3 regions of the Pseudoalteromonas sp. 1CM17D genome follow, and region 2 is predicted to be linked to each of the others. Evidence: predicted binding sites of a transcription regulator. Region 2 holds the regulator's gene; each other region holds the start of a gene.
The links. The regulator LexA, encoded in region 2, represses DNA repair genes until DNA is damaged. The targets are predictions, from matches to a motif close to TACTGTATNNNNATACAGTA.
Positions count from the first base shown of each region.

Region 1: ruvC (crossover junction endodeoxyribonuclease RuvC) is a predicted target of LexA. The motif match lies at 2,634-2,653, and genes of this name have one in related genera.
Region 3: dinB (DNA polymerase IV) is a predicted target of LexA. The motif match lies at 5,911-5,930, and genes of this name have one in related genera.

Region 1 is NZ_JALNTP010000019.1:5,910-15,863, forward strand. It holds gene ruvB (Holliday junction branch migration DNA helicase RuvB) at 425-1,432, opposite strand; gene ruvA (Holliday junction branch migration protein RuvA) at 1,440-2,057, opposite strand; gene ruvC (crossover junction endodeoxyribonuclease RuvC) at 2,060-2,584, opposite strand; gene MSC25_RS19750 (FtsX-like permease family protein) at 2,713-5,214, opposite strand; gene MSC25_RS19755 (ABC transporter ATP-binding protein) at 5,204-5,917, opposite strand; gene MSC25_RS19760 (arylesterase) at 5,918-6,541, shown strand; tRNA gene MSC25_RS19765 (tRNA-Pro) at 6,703-6,779, shown strand; gene MSC25_RS19770 (DUF2845 domain-containing protein) at 6,870-7,193, shown strand; gene MSC25_RS19775 (hypothetical protein) at 7,252-7,500, opposite strand; gene MSC25_RS19780 (cyanophycinase) at 7,666-9,048, opposite strand; gene MSC25_RS19785 (UvrD-helicase domain-containing protein) at 9,409-9,954, opposite strand, start outside.
Region 2 is NZ_JALNTP010000007.1:72,626-82,579, forward strand. It holds gene MSC25_RS13180 (COX15/CtaA family protein) at 1-312, opposite strand, end outside; gene MSC25_RS13185 (hypothetical protein) at 343-837, opposite strand; gene MSC25_RS13190 (SURF1 family protein) at 827-1,567, opposite strand; gene MSC25_RS20350 (DUF2909 domain-containing protein) at 1,582-1,893, shown strand; gene MSC25_RS13200 (cytochrome c oxidase subunit 3) at 1,793-2,668, opposite strand; gene MSC25_RS13205 (cytochrome c oxidase assembly protein) at 2,704-3,234, opposite strand; gene ctaD (cytochrome c oxidase subunit I) at 3,234-4,826, opposite strand; gene coxB (cytochrome c oxidase subunit II) at 4,826-5,962, opposite strand; gene lexA (transcriptional repressor LexA) at 6,435-7,052, opposite strand; gene MSC25_RS13225 (hotdog fold thioesterase) at 7,230-7,670, shown strand; gene MSC25_RS13230 (hypothetical protein) at 7,681-8,061, opposite strand; gene MSC25_RS13235 (Rho termination factor N-terminal domain-containing protein) at 8,290-8,544, shown strand; gene MSC25_RS13240 (hypothetical protein) at 8,688-9,404, shown strand; gene MSC25_RS13245 (VOC family protein) at 9,379-9,729, opposite strand; gene MSC25_RS13250 (endonuclease) at 9,856-9,954, shown strand, end outside.
Region 3 is NZ_JALNTP010000015.1:13,530-23,483, forward strand. It holds gene MSC25_RS18700 (response regulator) at 1-272, shown strand, start outside; gene MSC25_RS18705 (response regulator) at 334-2,304, shown strand; gene MSC25_RS18710 (fumarylacetoacetate hydrolase family protein) at 2,320-2,934, shown strand; gene MSC25_RS18715 (ABC transporter substrate-binding protein) at 2,891-3,769, opposite strand; gene MSC25_RS18720 (aldo/keto reductase) at 3,923-4,975, opposite strand; gene MSC25_RS18725 (thioesterase family protein) at 5,043-5,465, opposite strand; gene MSC25_RS18730 (hypothetical protein) at 5,620-5,796, shown strand; gene dinB (DNA polymerase IV) at 5,942-6,994, shown strand; gene MSC25_RS18740 (leucyl aminopeptidase family protein) at 7,234-8,769, shown strand; gene MSC25_RS18745 (methyl-accepting chemotaxis protein) at 8,987-9,954, opposite strand, start outside.

The DNA of each region.
Region 1 (9,954 bases), on a different contig from region 2:
CGCCACGTCTAATCTCTTATGTTGCTACTGCTTTAAAGCTAACTGGTTTTAATGGTACGCAGCATAGCCACGCCAGTCTTAACGTTAAGTGAATTACAAAACGATTTTAATTTATTGGTTACATTTGCAACAAAGTGGATGAAAGCTGAGTAAGTTTTAAAAAATTATACAAATTTTCTTAATTAAGTGAGCTATGTTGAGGCTGGAAAAACGTGTTGATAGCTAGGCAAAAAATTCGCTATTTCGTTGTTCTTGGCAATTGCTCCAGCATTGCTATACCTTCTACATGCAGTCGTAAATGAGAGTTTTTAACGCAGGTAGCGACACGTTTGCCTCGCAAAATGATTAAGTGTTATTGCAAATTGGTATTACATTTAACAGAGGAAGTAGCCCGCTACATTTACTGTAACAGGCTAAAGAGGGGTTAATCTTGTTTTGGGAGTAAACCAAAGTGATGATACGCATTGTCAGATACAATTCGCCCGCGCGGTGTGCGCTGTATAAAACCTTGCTGAATTAAAAAAGGCTCTATTACATCTTCAATGGTTTCTTTTTCTTCGCCTATGGCGGCGGCTAAATTATCTAGCCCTACAGGCCCACCCATAAATTTTTCGATAATGGCAAGTAAGTATTTACGGTCCATGTAATCAAACCCGCTTTTATCTACGTCAATCATATCAAGGGCAAGCTCGGCAACGGAGGCGTTTACTGTACCATCTGATTTTACTTGCGTGTAATCGCGCACACGGCGCAATAAGCGGTTAGCTATACGCGGTGTGCCTCGTGAGCGTTTTGCAATTTCGGTAGCGCCATCGTCGCACATTTGTAAATCTAGGTAATGTGCAGAGCGCCCCACTATATGCGATAAGTCAGCTACCGAGTAAAACTCTAAGCGCTGAACTATACCAAAACGGTCTCTAAGTGGTGAGGTAAGTGAGCCTGCGCGTGTTGTCGCGCCAATAAGCGTAAACGGCGGTAAGTCTAATTTAATAGAGCGTGCAGCGGGGCCTTCACCAATCATAATATCGAGTTGGTAATCTTCCATTGCGGGGTAAAGTATTTCTTCAACTTGTGGGCTGAGTCTGTGTATTTCATCAATAAACAGCACATCGCCTTCTTCAAGGTTGGTAAGTAATGCAGCAAGGTCGCCGGCTTTTTCAAGTACTGGGCCTGAAGTGGTTTTAATACTTACATTAAGCTCATTGGCAACAATATTAGCAAGCGTGGTTTTACCTAAGCCCGGCGGGCCAAATATTAATAGATGATCTAGCGCTTCACCGCGGCTGCGCGCTGCCTCTATAAATATTTCCATTTGCTGCTTAACATGCGGCTGACCTTTGTAGTCGGCTAAAAGCTTGGGCCTTATTGCGCGGTCTATGGTGTCTTCGTTGGTTTTTTCGCTCGCGTCAATTAAACGATCAGCTTCAATCATGGGTTACTCACAACATTGATTTTAAAGATTCTTTAATAAGAACCTCAGTAGACATATCGGGTTTACTTACCGATTTTACTGCTTTTTGCGCCTGTGGCAATTTATAACCAAGCGCGACAAGTGCCGATACGGCATCGTCTGCAGCATTATTGGCAATTGTTGCATCGCTAGGAGGCTCTATAACGGCATTATCGCTATATGGCGTAAATAAGTCGTTACCCCAATCTTTTAAGCGGTCTTTCATTTCAAGCACTAAACGCTCAGCGGTTTTTTTACCCACACCCGGTAATTTAACCAATGTTGTGGCATCTTCGTTGTTTACGCAACTAACAAATTGTTGCGCCGACATGCCCGACAAAATAGCTAGGCCTAGTTTAGGACCCACACCATTTGCTTTTAATAGTTCTCTAAAAAGCGCGCGCTCGGTTTTATTATTAAAGCCAAATAATAGTTGTGCGTCTTCGCGTACTACAAAGTGTGTGTACACTATGGCGTTTTCGCCAATATTGGGTAAGTCGTAAAAACAGGTCATGGGCATTTGTACTTCGTAGCCTACGCCGCTTACTTCTAATAAAATTTCAGGCGGTTGCTTTTCAACTAAAGTGCCATTTAAACGGCCAATCATATTTATTTCCTTAAACGTCCTCTAACGGTTTTGCTTGCGCTACCCGCTAGTTTTATTAAATTTTGTTCTGAGTGCGCATGGCAAATTGCAATGGCAAGCGCATCGGCCGCATCGGCTTGCGGTGTGCCAGGTAATTTTAAAATATTTTTTACCATGTGTTGCACTTGCGATTTATCGGCGCCGCCATTGCCTACCACGGCTTGTTTAATTTGCCGTGCTGAGTATTCAAATACGGGTAAGTCGGCCATAGAGGCTCCCACTATGGCGGCTCCTCGGGCTTGGCCAAGTTTTAGCGCGGCATCCGGGTTATGCGCCATAAATACTTTTTCTATGGCAAAGGTTTCGGGGGAGAACTGCTCTATTATTTGCGTGATCCCTTGGTAGATCATTTTTAATCGTATGGGGAACTCATGCTCGGCTAATTTAATACACCCGCTTCCTAAATAGGTAAATTTAGCGCCTTGATGCGCAACCACACCATAACCGGTTAAACGCGAACCTGGGTCTATCCCTAAAATAATGGCCAAACAGCACACTCATTATTGTTATTTTTCAATAACGGTAATAATGCCAGAGCACTGTATAAATTACCAGTGGCGAGTAAAAACAAAAACGCCCGCAACTTAGTGCGGGCGTTTAGCGTTAAAAGTATAGCTTAGGCTAAAGCACGTACTAAGCCTTGGGTATTTTGTTTAAGTTTACGGGCAATCATAAAGTAGCCAAGCGCGGCTACAAACACCCCGCCCGACACAGGCCCTATTAGCCAAATTGTTGGGTGCAACTTACCGGCTAAGTCAAACATTTGCTGCTGAACAATCAGCAAGGCTACATCACTAAATAATGCAGCTACAAACCCGGCTAAGCCACCTAATAGCAAAAACTCATAAAGCGTCGCATTTTTTATTAGCCGCCCTTTGGCGCCTAACGTTCGCAGTATTACTATTTCTTGCATTCGCTCGCCAAGGCTCGCTTGCACCTGAGATATAAGCACTAATGCGCCACACAAAACCACAATAGCAAGCACAAAGCCAATAGCTAACGACACCTGCTCAATGGTTGATTGTATTTGCTTAACAAAGTTATCTACATCGATGGCGGTAATGGTTGGATAAGTGCGCAGTAACTGGCTAAACGCTTTCTTTTGCTCTGGCTCTATACGCACAGATGAAATATACGTTGCCGGAAAATCTTTTAGCACATCGGGGCTTAAAATAATAAAAAAGTTAGGTTTTAGCGTCGCCCAATTTACTTTACGCACACTGGTAATTTTGGCATCAAATGATTGCGCACCAATTAAAAATGTTAAGGTGTCGCCTATTTCTACGTCTAGGCGCTCCAACATAGACTCCTCAACCGATGCCTCACCCACTGCGCCTTCGCCAAACCACTGCCCTTGCACAATTTCGTTTTGGGCTGGCACATTTTCAAGCCAGGTTAGATTAAGCTCACGGCCAATGCCTGAACGCGCTTCTTCATCTTTTTTCTCGTTATCTTGCAACGACACTTTACGCGCCACAAGCTCGCCATTTACCGCATTTACTCGCCCACGAATGGTTGGATAAAAATCCGAAACTAAAATATCGTTCTCTGCTAGGTAATTATTTACAGGCTCAAGTTCGTTTTGCGTAATATTAACTAAAAATGCATTAGGCGCATCGGCGGGTAATTGAGACTGCCAATCTGAGATCATGTCATTTTTAAGCACAATCAAAAACAATAGCAATTTTATCGCCAAAGAAAAGCTAATAAGCTGCACCGCATTTACGTTGGCACGCTTTTGTATAGAAGCAATAGCTAACGACCAACTGTTGCCTGGTTTTAAGCCTAATTTACGGCCACCCCCAAATATTAGTTTTGAAATAACAAACAAAACCGCAATCAAAGCAAGCGTGGAGACAAATAAAATAAGCGTTATTTTAATGTTGTTACTAAATAACCACATTAATAAAAACACCGTAAGCGCGCTTAAACCTAAGTGCACACGGCTTACCGCTAGTCTGTCGCCTAAATTACGGCGCAATACTCTAAGCGGTGGAATATCAAATAAATCAAGCAGTGGCTTAATAGAGAACATAACTGCACATATAACGCCTGTGCTAATGGCCACCAGCCAAGGTTTAAATCCGGCGGCAGGTAAGCTCATATCCATGCTTTTTGCTAAATAACCAGTGGCTATTTCTTGTAAGCCGTAGCCTATGGCTAAACCCACAATAACCGCTAAAGCACACACCATGAGTAAGTGCATAAAATATATTTTACGAATTAATGCACGGCTTCCGCCAAGTGTTTTCATCATTGCTACAGGGTCGTATTGGCGCTCACAATAACGCTTTGCCGACACAGCAATAGCAACCGTAGCCAAAATAATGCCCAGCAAACCGGCCAGTAATAAAAAGCTTTCTGCACGGTTTAAGCTATTTGATATAGGCGACTGCCTATCTTTTACGCCATACCAACGTTGGTTTTCCGCCATTTGCGGCTTTAACCATTCATAAAACCGCGTTATATCTGATTCATCGCCTGCATAGAGTTGGCGATAATTTACTCGGCTGCCAGGTTGAATAACCTCAGTTTTTGCAACATCAGCAATATTTATAAGCACTCTGCGGCTGCTCGAAAATACATTAAACGGCGCATCTGGCTCTTCAACCACCACTTTTTCTACATTAAATACTGCTGCGCCCAGCTCTACTTGGCTGCCAATATCAATATTTAAGCTGTAAAAAACCGATTCACTTAGCCACACATTGCCAGGCTTCGGGCCGCCCTGCGCTACTTGTGTTTCGCCAAGCAATGATGATTTAACTTTTAACTCGCCTTTTAACGGGTATTCGTTAGACGCCGCTTTTACCGAGGTAAATTGCATCTCGTCGTTGGCAAATAACATAGTGTCAAAGTAGATCATTTGCGCAGTTTGTAAGTTTTCTTGTTTGGCCTTGCTAATAAACGCCGTATCTAGCTCATGGGCGCTTGCCAATACTCTATCTGCAGCAATAAACGCGCTACTTTTTTGCGCTATGCTTTGTGCTATTCGCTCAGTGACCATAGACAGTGTAAGCACCGTTAATACCGCCAGCGCAATGGCGGCACTAATTACCGTTAGTTCGCCGCGGCGAAATTCACGCGCAAATAATTTAAGTGCTAACTTAGCCCACATTCGCTACGTCCTCTTTTGAGTTTTTAACTAAGCAGCCCGCTTCAATTTGTACAATATGCTGGCACTTTTGCGCGAGTGCTTCATCGTGAGTTACTAAAATTAGCGTTGTGCCGTGCTGCTGGTTTAAATCAAATAATAGTGACTCCACCATTTTGCCGTTTTTACTGTCTAAATTTGCAGAAGGCTCATCGGCAAATAAAATTTTAGGTGTGCCTATAAAGGCACGGGCAATGGCTACACGTTGCTGCTCACCACCAGAGAGTTGCGATGGGTAATGGTCAATACGATGGCTCAGCCCCACTTTTTCTAATAGGGCAAGAGCTTGCTCTTTGGCATCGCTTTCGCCAGCAAGCTCTGCCGGCAGCATCACGTTTTCAAGTGCCGTTAAGCTTTGTACCAACATAAAAGATTGAAATACAAAACCTACTTTTTCTGCACGCAATGCCGCGCGTTGCTCTTCATCTAATTTATGTAGCGGCTCGCCATCAAGGGTAATTTCACCACTGCTGGCGGTATCTAGCCCCGCTAATAAACTTAATAACGTGGATTTTCCTGAGCCAGAGGTGCCAACAATAGCTACTGACTCGCCATGCTTGACATTAAAGCTGATGTCGCTGAGGATGGGCAACTGACCTTCGAAGGTAGAAACTACTTTAGACAAACCATTTACTTGAATAATATTTAATTGAGAAAGCGCTGACATATGACTCATTCAATCCTACGTTTTGTATTCGTTTTATTTTTAGTTATCAAACCACTTAGTGCGGCGGCCGACAACACGATTTTAATACTTGGAGACAGTTTAAGTGCAGCCTATGGGCTTAAACAAGAGCAAGGCTGGGTTAAATTGTTACAAGATAAATACGATGCAGAGCAGCGTAATATAGAGCTAATTAATGCCAGTATTAGTGGCGAAACTACCGGTGGCGCTTTACGCAGGCTAGATGCCTTACTAGCGCAATACCAACCAAGCCATGTACTTATTGAGCTTGGTGCTAATGATGGTTTACGTGGTTTTCCGGTAACAAAAATGCAGGCCAACTTAACGGATTTAATCGAAAAAAGCCAAGCTGAAAATGCCATGGTCGCGTTAATGGAAATTTACATTCCCCCTAATTACGGGCCGCGTTACAGTAAAATGTTCACTGACAGTTTTACACAAGTAAGTGAAAAAACAAATGCTCATTTACTTAACTTTTTTATGCTTAATGTGGCAGATAAGCCAAACTTAATGCAAAGAGATCAATTACATCCAAATAAAGAAGCACAACCGCTGATACGCGATGAAATGTATGACTCGATCAACCAATGGTTAAATAAAGATTAGCCCGCCTTGTTTGGTGGCTTAACATGCGCTGCACGGCATGTGCTTACTAAGGGCGATACGCCCTTAGCTTAAAGTTTTTTAGCTCATTTGCACAATAAACACGCAAACAAACAATCACTTATTGATTTTTAATAAAATATACGTACTATTGCAAACAACGTCGGTATGTAGCGCAGCTTGGTAGCGCACTGTCATGGGGTGTCAGGGGTCGCAGGTTCAAATCCTGCCATACCGACCATTTAACCTCCTCTTTATTTCTTTTTCACTGTCATTTTTCTGTATTACCTTGTATACCTAGCATTAAATACTATGTGTTTAAGGATGACTTATGAAAAAACGTATTGTGTTTCCTCTGCTTTTATCTCTTTTTATTTCAAGCTTTGCGTTTGCTCAGGGTAGTTTTCGACTTAAAAACGGAAATCTATTAAGTGTGGGTAAAACTAAATCTGACATTGTAGCTGTAGTGGGCGCACCACTTTATAAAGATGTGCTTAATGAAGCTGTTGATATTGGTAATGGCGACAAATTAGTTAAAACAGAAGAGTTTACTTATAAACTAAAAGGCTCAATTGGTGGGATGTATATTGTATTGATCCGTTTTGAAAATAATATTGTGACCAGTATTAGTTCAAAACAAGTCGACAGGCTTTAAATATTTTAGAGTTAGTTTTAAGCAGTTAAAAGCGCCATACGGCGCTTTTTAGTTTTTATTAGTGTGTACGCCCTACGGCGTTACGCACCATGTCTTTACCGTTTTCAAATACCTCGGCTGTTATGCCACGCGCCAGTAATAACTGTTGTTTGTCGTCAAATACTGCAACAAAATGGCTGCCGTCTTTATTGCTTGTAGCCATACCTACACCCGATACACCTTTTAAGCCTAAGCCGCCGTTTTCTACCATTACTAAAAAGTTTTCTACCTCTGCTAGGTTGTCGATTATGTCGTGCTCGTTATTCATAAATTGCTCTTTGTAAAATCTGCTTGGTTAATGCCTATTCGCAAAACGTAACCACTAAATTAAGCGAATAGGTATAAATTACTTGGGCGCTATTTTATAGCCCATTAAAATAAACATAAACCTTTGTATCGGGTTATTAAGTACATTTAGTACTAGCGCTTAAGGTTAAAAGCGCTCTACATTCAGTGACAAATTACTTAACGCGCAACCATACGGCAGGGTATTAACGCGGTAATAATGCGTATTTTTTGTAGCAGTTAAATTTATCAAAAGGTCATCTTGTTGCCCTACCGCACTTTGCTCTTGGCTTAGGCACATAGCTTGCGTAAGCGAGCGAAGTTTTGAATCGGTTAAAATATTGGCAAAACGCTGCACCGGTAAAGGTGGTATTTTAATAGGCGCTAATGCTTGGCTAATGGTGCGCTCGCTAAGTTCAAACCCGGCATTAGTAATATCTATTACACTGCGAGCAGGCCAGTACGAGTAGTTATAGCTGTTTGCTTTTTGCTGTGTACTTAAATGCGCAACGCCACTTTGCCCTATTACGGTCATTAAATTTCCTTTGTTGGATTTAATAACAACGAGGGCTGTGTTTTCATCAATACCAAAACCGTGCTTAATATCACCGTTTTTTTGCTTAACGATGTTTAATGTACTGGCTAGGTTTAGCGTTTGATTTTGCTCACTAAAGCGGGTACTCAGTGGCCCATAGGTAAACGTGTTTAACCCGTTAAGTGCATTAGGCTGTGGGGCAAGCTTTGCTTTTAATACCGCTTCGCTTTGGTGCCGTGAGAGATAGACGTTTTCGCTTTGTATTTTGCTTCCTGCACCTAGCCCTACAATAACAGGGCGAGTTTTAAGCGCGTTAGTCCAAGGGTAGGCAGTATTATTTTCATCATACAGTGCTTTTAAAGCATTTTTAGCCGTGCCGTCGCTAAATAAAACACCGGTGCTGGTGTTTATTAAATTAACTAACGCCTCAACCCCATTATTACAAAGTGTTTGCTCAGCCTTTATGAGCTCAGGGTATACATTGCTGCGATTATACAGGTTCATTTGTGAGTGACGCAGCGCCGGTAAATCACTACAGGTATTGTTAGTAATTGCTTTAGCAAGTGCAGGTGTAAGCGGCAACCATTGGCTGGTTACACCTTTTGGTAAAAGTGTTTTAAGCGCCTCTACCTGTGCGTATGGGTCGCGCTGGGCTGCGCTAATAATTAATAAGGTAGGTGTTGGGTTAGCAACCTTTAAGCTCCCCGCTATAAATTGCAATATGCCGTTGCTTTGTGGCTCAGCTTTTGGGGTGGTGTTTGCATGAGGTTGTTCGAGCATATCAAACACAAAGTTAAACTCTTGCTTTGTTAGGTTATTGAGTTGCTCGTTGTTTATATCTCGCCATTGCCAAAGCAGCTCACTTTTAGAGACTGCGTTTGCATTTTTGCTACTAAGAGCACGTAAGGTATTTAAAACATTTGCTTGGTTATTTGTATTGTTAGTCGGCCAATTTAATTTTATTTGCTCAAGGTTAGCATTGGTTACCTTAAACACGCTTTGTGACTTTGAGTTATTTTGCGTATTGCAACTTTGCGCTGCATTAGCACTGCAACTATTAATTGTACTACCGGCTAAAATAAGGGTTTGATCTTACTGCTGGGCAGCCCCTTTAAATGAAAATAAAGTAAATAATACGAGCATAAAGCTCACTCGCTTAGTAAAAAAAGCACGGGTACGCATAACGCTCTCAAAAATGATCTAAATAGGCGTTAAGTTTAACAGCATGTAATGGCAGGCTAAATAGTAAATGTAAATCGTCAATGTTTGCGACACATGGCATTAGTGTATAAAGCTAGTTACAAAAGCGCGATGTGCGTTTTACGCAGCCAATACTCTTACATTTAATCATTAACCTTACTTATTGTGCTTACTCTGTTTTACAAACAAATTAGAGGCTATATCAATAGGGTAATTATCGTTTATTAGCTCGCTAATAAATTCAGAACACGCAGATGGCGGAGCAATTAAATAGCTTTTATGCTTAGCGCGCGTGATCCCTACGTACAATAAACGTCGCTCCTCTGAATGATTAAAGGTATCTGGTGCGGGCAATAATGCCTCAACAAGTAAATTGCCAGGGTTATTGCTTGGAAAACCTAACTTGCCCTGCTCAAAACCTATAATAATACAGTAATCGGCCTCCAGTCCTTTAGAGCCATGCAGTGTCCAAAAGTGCAGTGGGTTAGCAAAGTTGTTACCTGCTAAGTGCTGCTCGACCTCATTAAGCATAAACCGATAACGGCTCAAGACGGCAATACTGGCTGTGTTATTATTTTTATTAATTGTGGCTATAGTTTGCTGCACTTTTAGTGCTACTGACTTTTTACCTTGGTGTAAATCGTCAAGTAACACAACTTGAGGGGTGCTTACTTGCGTATGTGTGGTGATGTGCTTTTTATA
Region 2 (9,954 bases):
CGTGTTTGAGTAATGGCGCTTTACAAAAGCCAACACAAATAGCGCTAAAATAAGCAACCCCAGCGCGCCTGCAAAGTAACGGTGGATCATTTCTTTCCACGCTTTGGCGGTTTCAAACATCATATCTGGGTAACTTTGGGTAGCCAGTGCGATATCGGCTTCATGCTTTGGTACAGTTAAAAAGCCATAGCAACCGGGCCAATCAGGGCAACCAAGACCTGCGTCACTTAAACGTGTATAAGCACCTAGCCCTACTACTAACAGCGCAAGTAACCCCGTTGCAAGTACCCAGTTTTTATAATTTTTATACATAGGAATCTCCCATTAACAATGCGCTATTAATTAGCTTGAACGAGAATAATTAAGTAGTTTTTTTAAATCTTTTAATAAACCTTTTTGCACTAAACGGTTTTCTTGTGGTTGCTCTTTAAACGGATACTCAAGCACCACTAAACCCATATGATCGATTAAATATAGGCTAGCGGGCTGCAAATTTTGTTGCGCGTTAAAGGTTTTCCAAGGAATATTTTTAACTTTAGGCGCCCCCATTACAGCCATATCAACTTTGCCCTGATTTTTTCCTAAGGCGATATATAAGTTATCAAGCGCATTGAGCTGCTCATTGCACGAAGCATTACATTTATTGGAGTAATTAAGCGCAATTGTCCATTGCTTAGGGTTATGCTGCTGCCAGTTTTCAAGCTTTACTTCGTGCTGTAAAAACTCGCCATTATTGGTAATGGCGCTCGGCAACCAGTCTAGTTTTAGCGCACCGTATGCAAGTACTAGCGGTACAGCGCAACATACAACAAACAAAACTAAGGGGTTATTTTTCATTGTTAGTCCTCTTTTTACTGGCAAAAATGGCCACCACTACACAGGCTAAGGCTATTAAAAACCATTGCACTGCATACACTTGGTGCTTTTGCGGACTCATCACCACCGCTTTATAATGCGGTATAGCTAGCGCATCTCCAGCACCTTGACGATAAGCCATAAAATTAAATAACGATTGATTACTCTGCTCACTGAGCTTTTGTAAATCTATTGATTGGATTCGTTTTTGAAGGTCTTGTTTTGTCGAATTGGTTTGTAAGTTAAAGCTCGTTAAATTTCGCTCTTTTATCTGCGCTTTAAGCGTAATATTACGTTTAGGAAGTTGAATGTTAGGTAGTTCGCTGCGTGAAATAGGTGCTTTTACCCACCCTAAATTAACGAGTAAAGCGTCACTTGCTTGGCTTGGCTTAAATAACACCAATAAATCGTAACCAACTTGCCCTTGGTAAACTTGGTTATCTAAAAGCCAGTATTGCTGATTTATTATTTTTCCGACAAGCTCAACCACTACACCTGTTTTATTCCACTGTGAAGGCATTGCCTGTAATTGCTGCCAGCTCATTACGCCTTGGGTTTGCATGTTAGCTATAGCTGTTAGCTGTTGCTGCTTTTGCTCAGCCCTTGCTAATTGCCAATACCCTAAACGTACACATACCAGCACCACAGCTACCACAACGCAAAGTGCGATAAATGAGCTAAGCTTTTGTTTACGCCTTAAAATTAACTGCATAAAGGGTCAACCCAGTGATTATTAAAATTATTATTGTGCTGCTGTTACTATTTATACTTTTCAACTTGTTTAGAGCGCTATTTATTATGGTGACCGATAAATCTGGCGGTCGGCCTATGTCGCATTTTTTAGGCCGTCGCGTGCTGTTTTCTGTGGTGGTTTTGGTGATGGTGATAGCCGCTGTAAAACTTGGTTTTATAAAGGCTAATCACTCACCATTAGCCGTTACAACACATACACAAAAACAAATAAACACAGCCACACCACATCAACAAAATGCCAGTACCAAGCCGCTGCTTGAAACGCAAAATGTTTATCTTTCGTAAAGTGGCCTTTTAAAATACGCACAAATACAACAAACAAAATAATGGCGCCAAGGGTCACATGCATGCCATGAAAACCTGTCAGCAAAAAGAATGTATTCCCGTAAATGCCTGCATCTAGTGTTAAGTTTAAGTCGTTGTAGGCATAAATATATTCTTCTACCTGCAATGCTAAAAAGCACACACCCAATAAAATGGTTGCCCCCAGCATCACTTTTAGCGGTTTACGTTTATTGTTTTCAATGGCTACGTGAGCAAAATGCAAAGTAACCGAAGACGCTAATAAAATAAGCGTATTAATAAGGGGTAAGCCTTGCCACCCCATAGCTTGCGTGGTTTCACCTGCTGGTGTGGTTAGTAGTGGCCATACGGCCTCAAAGGTAGGCCAAAGCACCTCGTTGGTCATCGTATTATTCCCAGCGCCGCCAAGCCAAGGCACCGACAATATGCGGGCGTAAAATAATGCGCCAAAAAAGGCCATAAAAAACATAACTTCAGAGAATATAAACCAGCTCATTCCTTGTCGAAATGAGCGGTCCATTTGCGCTGAATATAAGCCCTGGTCAGACTCGCTAATTACATTTTTAAACCAGCTAAAAATCATATACAGCAGCACTGCAATGCCTGCATATAGCAGGTACACACCGCTGCCCCCTTCACTTTCTAAGTTCATGACTGTTAAAGCCGCACCCACTGCAATAAAAAATAACGCCACCGCGCCCACTATGGGCCACGGGCTTTGCTCGGGTACGTAGTAGTTTTCATAATCTTGATTCATGTTACTTGCTCCTAGTTTTACACTAGACATGCAGGCTAGTTATTACTTGCTACTAGCTGCTCACTAATATCAAATACGGTGTACGATAAAGTTAGCTCTTCTACATCGCTCGGCAGTGCGGTATCAACATAAAAAAGCAGCTTAAACTCAAGCTCTTCACCCGCTTTTAGGGGTTGTTGATCAAAGCAAAAGCACGCTATTTTATGTAAGTACTTGGCTGCCTTTCCGGGCGATACAGAAGGTACCGCTTGCATTACTTTATCAATATCACTGGTGTTTTTTGCGCTAAACATTACCTCTCGCATGGCACCTGGTTTCACATCAACACTGTATTCTTTAGATTTAACAATAAACGGCGCACCACTTTGCGCATGGGTTGTAAAGCTCACACCTATTTCTCGGTTTTGTGCAACCTGTGTACTTTGTTTAGCTTGCTCAAGTGATGGCTTGCCATTAAGCCCAGTTATGTCGCAAAACACGTCATATAAGGGCACTAAGGCAAATGCAAAAGCAAACATACCTATACAAATAAGAATTAGGCGCTTTAATAGCGGTGCATGTGTCATTATTTAATTTCCGGCGGCGTAGAAAAAGTATGATACGGCGCAGGAGAGTCCACTTCCCACTCTAAACCTTCAGCACCATCCCATACTTTTGCAGGGACTTTATCGCCCCCTCTGGCACATTTAATTACCACCGCCACAAAGAGTAACTGCGATAAACCAAAGGCAAACCCACCTATGCTTATGATTGCGTTAAAATCAGCAAACTGCAGGGCGTAATCGGGAATACGGCGCGGCATGCCTGCCAGCCCTACAAAATGCATAGGGAAAAACAATACATTTACGCTTACCAGCGACAACCAAAAGTGCCACTTAGCCAAGGCCATGTTGTACATGTTGCCCGTCCACTTAGGCAGCCAATAATAAGCCCCCGCCATAATCGAAAATATTGCCCCCGTAACTAACACGTAATGAAAGTGCGCCACCACAAAGTAAGTATCGTGATACTGAAAATCAGCAGGGGTTATAGCCAACATCAGCCCCGAAAAGCCCCCTAAAGTAAACAGCACAATAAAGGCAATACTAAATAGCATGGGCACTTCAAAACTTATTGACCCTCGCCACATAGTGGCTACCCAGTTAAATACTTTTACCCCTGTAGGCACCGATATCAGCATGGTCGCGTACATAAAAAATAGCTCGCCAGCAACGGGCATACCGGTCGTAAACATATGATGCGCCCACACTATAAAGCTCAGTAATGCAATAGAGGAGGTTGCGTAAACCATTGAGGCATAACCAAATAGTTTTTTACGTGAGAATGTAGGCACTATGGTCGAAATAATACCAAAGGCGGGTAAAATCATGATGTACACTTCGGGATGGCCAAAAAACCAAAATATGTGCTGAAACATCACCGGATCGCCGCCGCCTGCCGCATCAAAAAAGCTGGTTCCAAAGTATTTATCGGTGAGCACCATAGTGACCGCTCCGGCCAATACGGGCATAACAGCAATTAATAAAAATGCGGTTATTAGCCATGTCCAAACGAATAATGGTAGCTTCATCCATGTCATGCCTGGGGCACGTAAATTAACAATGGTCACAATAACGTTTATTGCGCCCATAATTGAGCTAATCCCCATAATGTGCACTGCAAACACAAACATTGCGGTGTTATCGTTACTGTACGTTGTTGAAAGCGGCGCATAGAACGTCCAGCCAAATGCGGGGCCGCCTCCAGGCATTAATAACGAGGCCAATAAAATTAAAAAAGCGAAGGGTAAAATCCAAAAGCTCCAGTTGTTCATTCTGGGCAGTGCCATATCTGGCGCGCCAATCATGAGCGGTACCATCCAGTTAGCAAGTCCCGTAAAGGCTGGCATTACAGCACCAAACACCATAATTAAACCGTGTACTGTGGTCATTTGGTTAAAAAAGTGTGGGTCTACCAATTGTAATCCTGGCTGAAATAACTCAGCCCGAATAACCATGGCCATTGCACCACCAATTAAAAACATAGTCAGCGAAAAAATTAAGTACATGCTGCCAATATCTTTATGGTTTGTTGTGTATAACCAACGTTTAAAACCTTTGGCTGGGTGATGGCCGTGGTGAGCGTCATTGGCGTTAGGTTGTTCTACTATGCTACTCATTAGTTCGCCTCCGCATCAAGTGCTGCCTGAATTTCACTAGGTTGGATGACATCACCCGTTTCATTACCCCACGCATTACGTTTATAGGTAATTACCGCTGCAAGTTGTTTAATTGAGAGCTGCTTTGCAAATGCTTGCATTGCAGTTCCTGGGCGGCCATGAATCACTACATCAATGTGATCTTTTATATCACCCAAAACAATGGGGCTGCCTTTTAGCGCAGGAAATACGCCCGGTAAGCCCATACCTGTAGGTTGATGACACGCAGCGCAACTTGCCATATACACTTGCTCACCTAGTGTCATTAGCTCTTCTTTAGGAATTGTTGTATCAAGCAATGCTGCATCAGCAAGTGCGGCTTTTTGCTTAGCTTGCTTAGCATCTGCAAGCCATGCGTTAAAGTCCTCTTGCGATTTAGCTTCAACAACCACGGGCATAAAGCCATGATCTTTACCGCACAGCTCTGCACACTGTCCTCGGTAAATACCTTCTTCGTTAATGTTGGTCCACGTTTCGTTGATAAACCCCGGATTGGCATCTTTTTTAACGGCAAAATCGGGTACCCACCAAGAGTGAATAACATCATCAGAGGTCATTAAAAAACGCACCTTTTGATTAATTGGCAGTACTAAAGGTTTATCAACCTCAAGTAAGTAATTAGGGTTTTTATTAGCAAGGTTGGCTATTTCGTCTTGAGGGGTAGATAAAATAGAGTAAAACTCTACGTCTTCGCCCATGTATTCATAATGCCACTTCCACTGTGACCCTGTAATTTTAATGGTTAAATCGGCCTTACTGGCATCTTCCATCGCAATGAGGGTTTTAGTGGCAGGGATTGCCATGGCAATTAAAATAACAAACGGAATGGCAGTCCAAAGAATTTCTACTTTGGTACTTTCATGAAATTGGGCAGGAACTGCCCCTTTAGATTTACGGTGATGAATCAGTGCCCAAAACATTATTGCGAACACTATCACCCCAATCACACAACATATTAAAAATATGGTCATGTGTAGCTGATATACATTATTACTTATATCGGTTACGCCCTTGCGCATATTGTATTGGCTATTAGCCAGCACTTGCTGCGGGAACATAATCAACACAAGCCACAAGGTAGAGGTCAGTTTACCCATGTGACGGCTCCTTTGATGCTATTGCGAATGCAAAGCGAAGAGGCATACGGCTTAAACGCCAATTCGTTATTTTTATTTTTTAACCAATCTTATTTTTGATTGGTATCGCTAGGACAACAAAAGGTTTGTGTATATTGTGTGTTCTCATAACTAAAAAGCTGTGAGTTATTGTTAGTCCAGCACATTAATGATTAGCTAAAAAACGTACAACAAGCAAGTTTTAGTATAAAAAACAATCAAGTGATATTTTAAGATTGACTAAATGACGGCGTATTAAATTGTTATTTAACAGCCAAGACACGAGCAAAATTAAGGGATGTAACACGCTTAGGAAGATAAAAGTATGAGTGAAAAAAAGTTTACAGCCTAAATAATTTTAGGGCGCTTTGAGATGGTGGAAGGTTTGTTTTTAAAACAAAAATGCACACTAAAAAGTGCGCATTTATAGATATTACTTAAAAATAGTTAAAAATTACATCCAGTCGGCATTTCTTATTACGCCAACGGCTAACCCTTCAATATTAAAAGATTCGTTTTCAAGGTCTACCTCTATAGGCGTAAACTCTTCGTTTTCAGCGTGTAATAATACTTTTCGGCCTGCTTTTTCTAGGCGTTTTACGGTTACGTCTTCATCTACTCGTGCAACCACAACTTGGCCGTTTTCTGCAGTTTGAGTACGGTGTACGGCAAGTAAGTCACCATCCATAATACCTATATCTTTCATACTCATGCCGTTAACACGCAGTAAAAAGTCGGCGGCTGGTTTAAACATAAGTGGGTCTATTTTACAGTGACTCTCAACATGTTCTTGCGCCAAAATAGGCGAACCCGCTGCAACTCTACCTATTAATGGTAGCCCTAGTTGCTCTGGCTCTTCTTCTTCAACCAATTGAATACCACGGCTTGCGCCTGGTTTCATTTTAATAACACCTTTTTTGGCAAGCGCTTTTAAGTGCTCTTCTGCGGCATTGGCACTTTTAAAACCGAGTGTTTGCGCAATTTCGGCACGTGTAGGAGGCATACCAGTGTCTTTAATAAAAACTTTTATTAGTTCGAGTATTTGAGCTTGGCGTTTAGTTAATGGTCGCATACAACTGGTTTTCCATACAGTACATTTAACTGTGAGTATATACAGTTAAATAAAAATCGCAAATTTAAATTGTGCTTTAAAATAGCTAAATACTCCGCACCTGGATAAATTTTAGGTAATTACAGACGTTCAGTATTTAAAATGCTATAAATTTGCTTTCAATATAAAGGAGTAATTATGAGTATTTGGCATCAACCCATCACATTAGAGCTTTGCAAACAGTTAGATGAGGGAATAAACGGCCAAGGCACGCTGATGAAAACCATGGGCATAGAAATAACCGAAATAGGAGATGATTACCTAGTGGCTACCATGCCTGCTATTCCTGAGCATCATAACCCTATTGGTATGGTACATGGTGGCGCAAATGTGGTACTTGCCGAAACCGTAGCAAGCTACGCCGCTAACTTTGTAGTGGACTTTACAAAATTTTATTGTGTTGGACAGGAAATTAGCGCCAGCCACTTAAAGGCCTCTCGAAATGGCACTTTAACCGCCGTTACTCGTGCATTTCATATTGGTAAGCGCAGTTCTGTATGGGAAATAAAAATAACCAATAGCCGCGGCGAGCTTTGCTGCGTATCAAAAATGACCGCAGCGGTTGTCGAGCGCAAATAATTAACTATGGCTACTTTTCGATAGGGTAAATCGTTATTTCCATACCAGCGCCAATGGCAGATATGCGTAGCAGTGTATCTGCATGTAGAGCTTGGTTAAAACACTTAGGTGACGTGCCCGACTCAAAGCCTATATCAAACGTTCTGCGCGAACAGCTTAGCCACTGCTTAAGCGCATTACGTGAACACGACTCTATTAATTCACATAAGTGGTTGATTGCTTTGTCTGGCGTGGTTATATCACCTGAGGCTTCAATACGCGCCAATTGACGATATTCGTCTTTGTCATAATGCAAAACCATCGCGTTTTTCTTTAAGTCTGCCACCAGGGCGCTAATATCTTGTTTAGACTCAAGCTCTAGATCTACATTTAAAAATTGAATTTCCGACATTGTCTGCTTTTTACCCTCTTATAGTTTCATCGCAAACTTTAACGCAGTTTTACTTTTATACCAAATCAACAAAGCGCTAAACATGGCTTTATTAATAGAAAATACCTGTTTAAGCGCCATTGGCACCTAATTTGCCTTATAAAACGGGTTAGGCTAGTTACGCTTAATTTTACCGATTATGTATGAAAGTTATACACACACTGTGTAATTAACCGCTTCAGGAGGACAATTATGGTAGATCATGGCCCGCAAATTAAAAACGACGATCAGTACGATGCGCTGCGAGATGAAGGCATGAGCAAACAAAAAGCCGCGCGCATTGCTAATAGCAATACTCATAAAACCGCTGTCAAAGGCGGCAAAGCCTCAAAGTATGAGCAGCGCACTAAAAAGCAGCTGTACAATAAAGCTAAAGAGCTCGGCATTAGTGGCCGCTCTAAAATGAGCAAACAAGGGCTAATAAATGCCTTACGTGAGCATTAAACACAGCCTCACTGATTTTTTATCGCTCCTTTTTATTATTTTTATAAAGTTAGAGTAAGCTTATGAATAACTGCGACAAAATGCCGCAGTAAAAGCATGGGCTGCTGTAATACACTAACGCTAAAAATAATAAGAAGCACAAAATGAAAAAACAACTATTTAAGCGCGCTCGAAAACTACATAAGTGGCTAGGCTATTTACTTGCCTTACAAATTTTAGCTTGGCTTTTAGGCGGCTTAGTAATGAGCGCGATACCACTTGAATACGTACACGGTAAGCACCTTGCTAAGCGCACACTTACAAACCCATTTACTCAAGCAGATTACCCCACATCACTCGATAATATTACTGCGCAAGTGCCTAACCCCACGCAAATAGTGTTTGAGCACTTTTTAACGACCCCGCTTATTACTGTTATTAATAGTGGCGAGCAGCAAAGCTTTAATGGTTTAACGGGCCGCCCTTTTCAGCCACCGACTAAAATACAAATTACCGCTAATGCACAAGCGCATTTACTCATCGATGCTAAGCCAATTAGCACAACGCTTTTAAAACAAGGCACTCGAGAGGTGGGATACAAAACAAATGTGTGGCAAGTACAATTTAACGACACCTTTAATACTACGCTGTATTTAAATGCAATTAACGGCAAAGTTATCACCGTTCGCAGCACACTATGGCACATATTCGACTTTTTTTGGATGCTACACATAATGGATTACGACGAGCGTGAAGATTTTAACAACCCGCTTCTCATCAGTTTTGCAGCCACCAGCGTACTATTTTGTTTATGCGGTATTATTTTATTAATACAAAACGTTAGGCTAAAAAAACTTACACGTGTTGGTCAATCAAAATAGGGTTGCCGTCTGGGTCGGTAATAATAAAACTTTTATCACCCACAGGTTCAACCTGGATATGAGCGTTTTGAAAATATTCGCTAAGCGCATCAACATCCTTAAACTCTGTAACGGTTTGTGCGTTTTGATCCCAGCCAGGATTGAAGGTCAGCATGTTTTTATCAAACATACCCGAGAACAAGCCAATTAAATGCTCACCGTTTTTCATCACTAGCCAGTTTTGCTCTATCTCACCTGCAAACTCGCTAAAGCCCAACTTTTCGTAAAACGCTTTTGAGGCTCTAATATCTTTAACCGTTAAACTTATTGAAAAAGCACCTAGCATAGTCATCTCCTCGCTATTTTTTATATCAGTATAGAGTGTACTAAGCATTGCGGATTAAAATTTGTTCAGGCTTTATCTTTTAGCAGCAAAACTTTAGACTAGCGCCTCCTGTAGTTCACGTATGTGATGGATATGCTTAAATTTATTTTGGCCTTTGTGGCTTGTTGTATTTGTTTTTCTGCATCGAGTGAAGAATTTACCCGTTTTTCAACGGCTAAAAGGCAC
Region 3 (9,954 bases), on a different contig from region 2:
GCCCAGGGTTGATTTTGCTTGATTTAAATATGCCACGTATGGATGGCCGTGAAGCACTTGAGGCCATTAAGGCAAACCCAAACCTTAAAGGCATACCGGTTGTTATTTTAACCACCTCTAAGCAAGAAGAAGACATGGTTAAAGGCTATAACTTAGGCGCGGCCTCTTATATTACTAAACCGGTAACGTTTGATGGCTTGGTTGATTTAATGAAAACCCTAGGAAAATACTGGGTAGAATTTGTAGAGCTGCCGACAACGTTTAACGACTAAATAAGTAGCAACATTAAGCCCCTAATTAGGGGCTTATTAAATGCAAACAAAAGGAGGTAGTATGTTAGATAAAGTGACTCGCTTACTTTTAGTAGAAGACGATGAAGATGATTACATTCTCACTTGCGACTACTTAGATCAGTTAGATTCACATACATTTGACATAGAATGGATAAGCTCTCCTGAGCAAGCAATAAGCATTTTAAGTAAAAACGATCACGATATTTGTTTGCTTGATTATCGATTAGGCGCCTCAAATGGGCTAAGTGTATTAAAAAAGGCCATTGCTAATGGGTTTAGCGGGCCAATTATTATGCTTACGGGGCAATCTAATGATGAATTAGACTCTGCAGCACTGGATGCCGGCGCGGTAGATTACCTTATAAAAACAGAAATGAGTTCGAGCCGGTTTGCTCGCGCTATACGTTATGCTTTAGCGCGTAAAGATGTTGAAGGCGAGCGAGTAGAGCGTTTAAAAGCCGAAGCAGAGAACCGCTCAAAAGACAGATTTTTAGCCCACTTAAGCCACGAATTACGTACCCCGCTTTCATCTATATTAGGTTACACAGAGTTACTGCTACAAAGCGACTTTAGCAAACAGGCCGAAAACGAACTAGGGGTTATTTATCGAAACGGTAAGCACTTGCTGAGCTTGTTAAACGATGTGCTCGATTTATCTAAAATTGCTGCCGACAAATTAGAGCTCACCTTAAGTGAAGTAAACTTAGATAGCATGCTGGCTGATGTTTACACCTTAATGCGTGTATCTGTGCTTGATAAAGGCTTAAACCTTCGCTTTGAGTCTCTACAGCCCTTACCTCTTATTGTGAGAGTAGATGCTACCCGCGTACGCCAAATACTCATTAACTTAATCAATAATGCGGTTAAATTTACCGAAAAGGGCGAAATAGTGGTTAGTGCCTGGACCGAGTGGGTCGATGAGAAAGAAATGCTATTTTTTAGTATTAAAGACTCAGGCATGGGGATTGCCCCTGAAAAACAAGCACTCATTTTTAAACCCTTTGAGCAAATAGCTGATGTAGAATCGCGCTCTGTTGGTGGAGCAGGCTTAGGCCTTGCTATTTGTGCCGAGCTATTAGCGCGTATGCACGGCAGTATTGATTTAACTTCTAGAATGGGCGAAGGCTCTACCTTTACTATTTCGGTGTACCCAGGTGATATAAGTGAAGTAGAACGCCAAGTATTAAACTTTAGTAGTGGCTCGCAATTACAGACAAAATCAGCCCCCTGTAAAGTGACTGGCCGCGTATTAGTGGTTGATGATTTACGCGATTTACGCATGTTAGTTGGCCATATGATTAGCACATGTGGTGCGCGTGTAGACTACGCCGAACATGGCCAGCAAGCGCTTGAAAAAGTAAGAATTGCCGAGGCGTATCGCTCTCCTTATGATATTATTTTTATTGATATACATATGCCTGTAATGGGTGGTAAAGAAGCCACAATAGAGCTTAGAAAAATGGGCTACACAGGCCCAATTATTGCGCTTACTGCCGCCACTATGAAAGGCATACATGAAGAGCTTGCCGCCCTTGGCTTTAACGATGTAATACCAAAGCCCGTTGATAGCTCTTCTTTGTATCAATGCTTACAAGATTACTTAGTATCGCCAGAGCATGCGCCTCAAGCTAAAAATATTCACAGCGACAAAGCTGTAATAGAGAAAAAACAGCGCTTTTTATTGGTTGAGGACGACCAAGATGCAGCGCAAATTACGCAGTTGCTGCTAGAAAGTTTAGGGGTAGAAACCGTTATTACCTCAACGTGTGCACAGTGTTTACAAACCCTCAATCATGACCAACAATTTAATAAGGTATTGCTCGATATGCACTTACCTGACGGGCGTGGTGTAGATTTAGGGAAGCAAATTAACGAACGTTACCCTGACTTAAGCTTGGTGATTGTTAGTGGTGCAGAGCCCGATCCTAAGCAGATCAAAGATTTAAATATTAATCATGTACTTTTGAAACCGATTAACCTGAGCTTATTAGAAACCTTGATCAGCTCGTAATTTAGAAGTTATTTTATGCAGTCGATAAAACTAGAAAGTGAGCTATTAACCCCCTCTAAAGTAGTATGCGTTGGGCGTAATTACACCGCGCATATTGCTGAGCTTAATAATGAGCTACCAGATCAAATGGTATTGTTTAATAAACCGAACAGTGCCCTTTCGTCTACCTTATTTGCTACGCACAATAACGACACACTGCATTATGAAACCGAGCTGTGTTTTGTTATTAAAAATAATGAGTTGGCAGGCGTAGGTTTAGGATTGGATTTAACTAAACGTACCGTGCAAAGTAAGCTTAAAAATAAAGGGTTACCGTGGGAGCGCGCCAAGGCGTTTAACGGCTCGGTATTATTAACGCCCTTTGTCGCTATAGCGGATGCTGAGCAGGTGTTTACGTTTGAGCTTAAAATTAACGATAACGTTATTCAACAAGGCGATACGCAATTTATGATACATAAGCCTAAAGATATTTTAAGTGAAATTAATGAGTTTATGCACTTAGAAAATGGCGATGTAATAATGACAGGAACGCCTGCAGGCGTAGGGGAAGTGCCTGCAAACAGCGTATTTACAGTAAGCTTGTATGCTAATTCGACGTGCTTGTTATCGCAGAGCTGGCAGGCACAATAGGATTAAGTATTTGCTGTTGGTAATGCTTAGTAAACTGCGGAAAACTTTGCTCTAACCAAAAACGCTGACTATTTATATAAGCAGGCGATTGTAATACCTGCTTATGTAGCGCTTTATTTATTTTATTAAGCGCCTTGGTAGCAAAATCATTCGGTGCTCTTACTGCACACCCTATAGCCCCTAAAACAAACTCTCTGGGGTCTTCTTCAATTGGCAAACTGACTATATTTTTAAACTTACTGTGATTGACAAAATAATCCCCCATAAACGGGTAGTCTATTGTGTAATCTAAAAAGCCGCGACTTAAGCGAGCAATAACAGCTTGGCTTTCATTTTCGCTGCTCCAGCTTAGCGATGCTTTATGATACACCGTGGTGTTTTCGATTATTTTATTAATTTTTGAAGTAAACTTGCGCGCCGCGGCTTGACCATATACATATTGCTCGTCTGACAATAAATGAATAAGTTTAATAGGGCTGCCATGCTTAGCGTGTATTTCTGGAGCAAGTTTTTGAGTGGTTAAAACCGAAAAAGGCGGGTAAACCGTGGTGGGGGTAGAAAACTGTAACACCCCATTGGCCGTTTTTTTATGAATAACACACGGAAAGCATACATTATCGCCTTCATTTAAGTGCTTATTAATTCGCTCTTGCGGCACGATTAGTCGTGTATGTTTTACATCATCAATGCTGCTAATTAGTTGCTCGGTGAGGTTGTCGCAAATACCACCTTGCGGCGCATGCGAATCTTTATCCATATGAAACGGGGGCGTGTAACTTTGTAACCATACAATTTCTTTAATTGGGTGAGTATTATCAGCGTACCCGTAACGCATTAAAGCACCTAGTACACCAAAGAATAAAATTACATTTCTAAGCATAACTCACTAAAAATAATCCATTTAAGTTAACTTTAGTATAGTTTTACTTTGTATATGTTCAAATGTAAGAGAGAAAAAGGCAGTAAAAAAACTGCCTATTATTTGGGTTTAATATGGCTGCGGGTAATCTTTAAAAATAGTGCCAATTTCAGTTAGAGTGTCGTCGCTTAAAGTTATGCTAAAAGCCTCAATATCTTCTTTTAATTGCGCCATGCTGGTCGCACCAATAATTGATGAGGTAACGCCATCGACTTGATTACACCAAGCAAGTGCCAATTGGGCTGGGGTTATGCCGCTTGCGTGTGCAAGCTCTACATAACGCTGCGTGGCTTTTTGCGCGTTAGGGGTATCTCTAAAAATGCCATTGCGCTGCATAAATGTCCAACGCGATCCCGCTGGGCGTGCACCGTTTAGGTATTTACCCGTTAGCAGGCCAGCAGCAAGCGGCGACCAAGGTAAATAAGCAATGTCTTCATGGATACACTGCTCAATTAAATAGGGCCAATCTTTAGCGTGCGCTAGACTAAACTCGTTTTGAATAGACACCATACGCGGTAAGTTATGCGCTTTTGCTAAATTTAAAAATTGGCTAATGCCCCATGGGGTGTCATCTGAAAGGCCACAATATTTTATTTTCCCAGCTTTAACACACTCATCAAGGCCCTCTAAAATATCAAGCATACCCGCCTGTTGTTGCTCAGTATCTACGTCACTAAAAGTGAGTTTACCTGGCCATTGCCTGCCAAAATGTGGGGTAGAGCGATTAGGCCAATGTAATTGGTATAAATCTATGTAGTCGGTTTGTAGGCGTTTAAGCGAGTTATCTACGGCCTCAATGACAGCGCTGCGTGTTATATCGCCGCCATCTCGTACCCACGACAAGCCATTGCCTGCAATTTTACTCGCTAATACAATATCACCGCGCTTTTGCGCATTGCGACTTAGCCAGTTACCTATAATTTGCTCTGTTTTACCGTAGGTCTCTGGTGAAGGAGGAACGGCATACATTTCGGCAGTATCAATAAAATTAACGCCTTGTGCCAAGGCATAAGCTATTTGCTCATCGGCGTCTTGTTGGGTATTTTGTTTACCCCAAGTCATGCTGCCTAAGCATACTCTAGAAACATCAACACCGCTGCTGCCTAACGGACTGTATTGCATTTAAAATCCTTAAATTATGTAAGATCTTGAGAGTGGATAATTAATACCAATTCGCAATAAAACCTAATTAAGCGAATTGGTGTAGTGCCGATAGTAATGGCTCTGAAATCGCCGCTTTTTGTCCTGTTTTAAAGTCAAACATAACAACTTGAGAATAGCCTGTGGTAGTAATAGCTTGCTGAGCATGGCTAAATACAGAGTAATTCATCATAAAACGGTCGCTTTTTATATCTGAAATAGTAATACCTACGGTTAAGGTATCTGGGAAGGTCACTGGACGTTTATAGCGAATATTGTTTTCACTAATGACCGGGCCTATTCCACCTGGTTTTATCGTATCAAACTGATTTATTTTATTTAGAAAATCGATACGCGCAATTTCAAAATAACGCAAGTACACCACGTTGTTAACATGTTGTAGGGCGTCCATATCGGCCCATGCTACGGTGATATCGGTATGAATAGGGTGCTGATCTTTGAACCTTTGCATGTATGTGTACTCTTAGTTTTAAATGAATGAGGTTATCAATATGGTGTTTGTAGCTCAAGACAATAAATGCCATGTTTTTTTATAAGATGATTGTACCTATTTATTTTTAGGACTACAGTTAAATAACACAGACAACACACACACGAGAACACACATGCAAAATATAATTAATTGGGCTTTAGCCAGTTTAGTTTTTATAGCGTCTTTTGCTTGCTATGCAATGGGTAATGCCTCCGGCGGCATAATGCTTTTAGCTGCGGGGTTTTTATTAGAGTTTGTTTTTTGGCTACATTGCTTTAAAAAATCAAAGCGCTTTAAGCAGCCGTTTTAAAAAAGCTGTTTAAAGCTTGCACGGTTTAACGCGCTACACCTAGTAGCGCTTTTAACTTTAGCAAGTTAAACAGGCTTTAATGGACTTGCTTAATGAAAGTGAATCCTTAATAATGGCTGTATAAATAAACAGTTGTTATGTGGTAATGAAAAAGTTTATTCATATCGACATGGACTGCTTTTATGCAGCGGTTGAAATGCGCGATAACCCCAAACTTGCCAGTGTGCCTTTAGCGATTGGTGGCAATAGCCGTCGTGGTGTGCTCTCTACAGCAAATTATATAGCGCGCGAATATGGTGTTCGCTCGGCTATATCTAACTACCACGCTAAGCAATTATGTCCCGATTTAGTTATTGTGCCCGGGCGCATGGCGGTTTATAAAGAAATTTCTAACCAAATACGCGCTGTATTTAAACGCTATACCGACCAAATAGAGCCGCTGTCGCTTGATGAAGCTTACCTAGATGTAACCAACAGCACCGCATGCAAAGGCAGCGCAACGCTTATTGCTCAGCAAATTAGAGCAGATATTTATAACGATACCGGCCTTACTGCCTCTGCCGGAGTTGCCCCCATTAAGTTTATTGCCAAAATAGCCAGTGACGAAAATAAACCCAATGGCCAATTTGTGGTTTTACCGGATGAAGTTGATGCGTTTTTAAATAATTTACCGCTAGGTAAAATCCCTGGTGTGGGCAAAGTAACCCTCGAAAAGCTTAATTTAAAGGGGTTATACACAGGTAAAGACGTTCGCGAGAAAGGCGTTAATTGGATGCAGCAGCACGTGGGGAATTTTGGTGTATCGCTTTATCAAAAATGTGCTGGCGAATATATTGGTAAAGTAACCACTGAGCGAGTGCGTAAATCGCTTAGTGTTGAACACACCTATGAATACAATAAAAATAGCTTACAAGAATGTTTAGATCAGTTACCTAAATTACTCGAAGAGCTAACAGCGCGCCTTAATAAGCAACAGCTACAAAATCGTATTAATAAGTTAAGCGTAAAAGTGAAGTTTGCAAACTTTGTTGTTACCTCAGCTGATCAAGCTCATCATCAGTTAAATACTGCTATTTTTACTGAGTTACTCTCTAAGGCGTACCAACGGGGTATGCAGCAACCGGTGCGCTTATTAGGCATTGGAGTAGGTGTTAAAAATGAACCTAATTTAAATCTGCAACTGAGTATTCTTGATTAACTACACGCTTTTTTGCAATTTAGAGTGCTTTAGCAAAGTAATTTAAACGTGGAGCAAGCAGGGGCTGCCTTTACTAAAAGCTATATAGTTGTTGTTAGTTTCTTCTTAAAACACTGAGTCACTTTAGTTAGCTGTAAAACCAAGTTGCCAGATTAAAATGAGCTGATCGCAGTTGGCTGGTTTTGTGTTTTTATATCAACGATAATAGCCCCTTATGTTTTCTAACAGGAGTTTTACTTATGGCATATCCTCAAGCGATAGCTGCACAATCACTTAGTGCAAGCTTTGACTCATTTTCTCACGATGCACTTATTATAATTAGTGATGACTTTTCTCAATTAGCCAATAACTCATTAAGTGATGCTATCGAATCACACGCTAAAGTAGATTCTCGTATTGGTAAACAAGTTACGTTTTTGGTGGTTGATAATGTACGCGTTGTTTTAGCGCCTACTGGGCCGCTTAACCGCGATTACGATGATGTAAGACGCTACTTTGATGCTGCTAAACTAGCGATTAACGAAGCAAAAGCCGCGGGCAGTGTAAACCCTGCTATTTACTTACCAAAATTACATACAGATGCGCGTTACCAGCATGCATTAGAAGTGGCGTATTTAGGGGCATGCCAAGCATTATGGCAGCCTCTTGAAGCACGCGAATACCACGGCGAAAGCATTGAGCCTATTACGCAAATTGGTTTAATCGATGCAAATGAGCAAACAGTTAAAGCTGTAAATGCAATTGCAGCAGGGCAATATGCAGCACGTGACTTATGCGGTACTGAGCCTGAACGTATGGCGCCACCACGTTTTGCCGATTACTGTGTTGAGCTTTTTAAAGGCTCTAAAGTAGCGGTTGATGTGATTGACGATATTAACACGATAGATAAAAACTACCCTATGCTTAGCACCGTTGCTCGCGCATCTTATGCGGTTGAGCGCCACCACCCACGTGTTGTTAAGCTAGAGTACGTGCCAGAAGGTGAAGTAACGCGCACGCTAATGTTTGTTGGTAAAGGATTAGTTTACGATACCGGCGGCGCCGATTTAAAAGTAGGCGGTTACATGGCGGGTATGAGCCGCGATAAAGGTGGGGCTGCATCCGTTGCGGGCTTTATGAAAGCCGTGGCAGATTACCAACCTAAAGGCGTTAAAGTTATTTCTTATTTAGCTGTGGTTCGTAATTCAATTGGCTCAGATTGTTTTGTACCAGATGAAATTATCACTAGCCGTGAAGGCGTACGTGTCCGCATTGGTAACACCGATGCAGAAGGGCGTTTAGCTATGGGTGACCTACTTAGCGAAATGAAAGATGTCGCCAAAGGCGAAGTTAATCCAACATTATTCACCGTAGCAACCCTTACAGGCCATGCGGCACGTGCTATGGGCCCTTACGGAGCGTATGTTGAAAATGGACCTGCACGTAGCGCTAATACCTCTCGTCAAATAGCTGATTGTGGTGATTTATGGGCAGATGCAGCTGAGGTTTCTCGCTCTCGCCGTGAAGATTACGACTTTATCAAACCGCGTACCCTCGCTGATGATGTTTTATCAAGCAATAATGCGGCCTCTGCTGTTACAGCCCGTGGGCATCAATTCCCTATGGCATTTTTAGCCGTTGTTGGTGGGCTTGATAAACACGGTAACGACTCTGAGCAGCCGCTTCCTTATGTACATATGGACATTGCTGGTAGTGGTGTTGAAGGCGGTGATTGGCAGCACGGCAAGCCAACCGCAGCATCAGTAACCAGCTTATTTGCACGCTACTGTATGTAATATCAATCCGCAATAATACTTAATCATTTTTCGGGGCTAAACGTGTCGCTATCTGTGTTAAAAAATTCTCATTTAGAACAACTAAATAGCAAATTTTTTGCCTAGCCATCAACACGTTTTTCCATCCTAAAAATAGATCACTTAATTATGCGAAATGGTATAAGCTAAAAACGCTTATGTAATAAAAAGCCCTGTTAATTCAGGGCTTTTTTTTAAATTATTTTAATTTAAAGCGATTAACCACACTCGAAAGCCCTTGGCTACTTTGTTTGAGGTTATCGCTGGCATCGGTAAGTTGCTTTGTATTATTTAGTGATTGCTCGGTTGATTGAGATAGCTCGTTAATACGTAAATTAACCTCGTCAGCGGCTTGCGTTTGCTGCTCAGTGGCACGGGCTATTTGGCTGTTCATGTCGGTAATTATAGATACCAGCCTTTCTATTTCATTGAGCGATGTATCTGCAGATGAAACCTGCTCTACCGTCGTCACCGACAGTGCTTGGCTTGATTTTACCGCCTCTACTGCCGCTTTAGCGCCTTCTTGTAATTTAGTGATCATGGCTTGAATTTCATCTGTGCTTTGCCCGGTTCTGCTGGCTAATGTGCGCACTTCATCGGCAACAACTGCAAACCCTCTGCCGTGCTCGCCTGCACGAGCCGCTTCTATAGCAGCGTTGAGTGCAAGTAAGTTTGTTTGCTCCGATATACTTCTGATCACATCAAGCACAGAGCCTATATTGTTACTTTCGTTTGCTAAATCTTCAGTTACTTGGCTCACTGTTTCTATATTACTTGAGAGTGTTTCTATGGCGGTAATGGTATTCGCTACCACGTTTTTACCGGTTGAGGCATTGTCCGCTGCATCATTGGCTGCTTGTTCTGCGGCTTCGGCATTACGACTCACATCATGAATTTGGTGCGTCATTTGCTCCATGGCGGCGGCTACTTGTGTGGAACTGTCGTTTTGTAGCTCAATGAAGGAATGGCTTGTTCTACTTGACTCATCCACCGTGTGAGCGTGTCTGCTTACATCATCTGCACTGTGCGATACATGCACTAACGACTCGCGCATTTTTAAAACAAATAAATTAAAAGAGCGTGACAGCTCTGATATTTCATCATTGCCCGATTCGTTTAGCGTACGTGTTAAGTCACCTTCACCTTGCGATATGTTTTTCATCATGT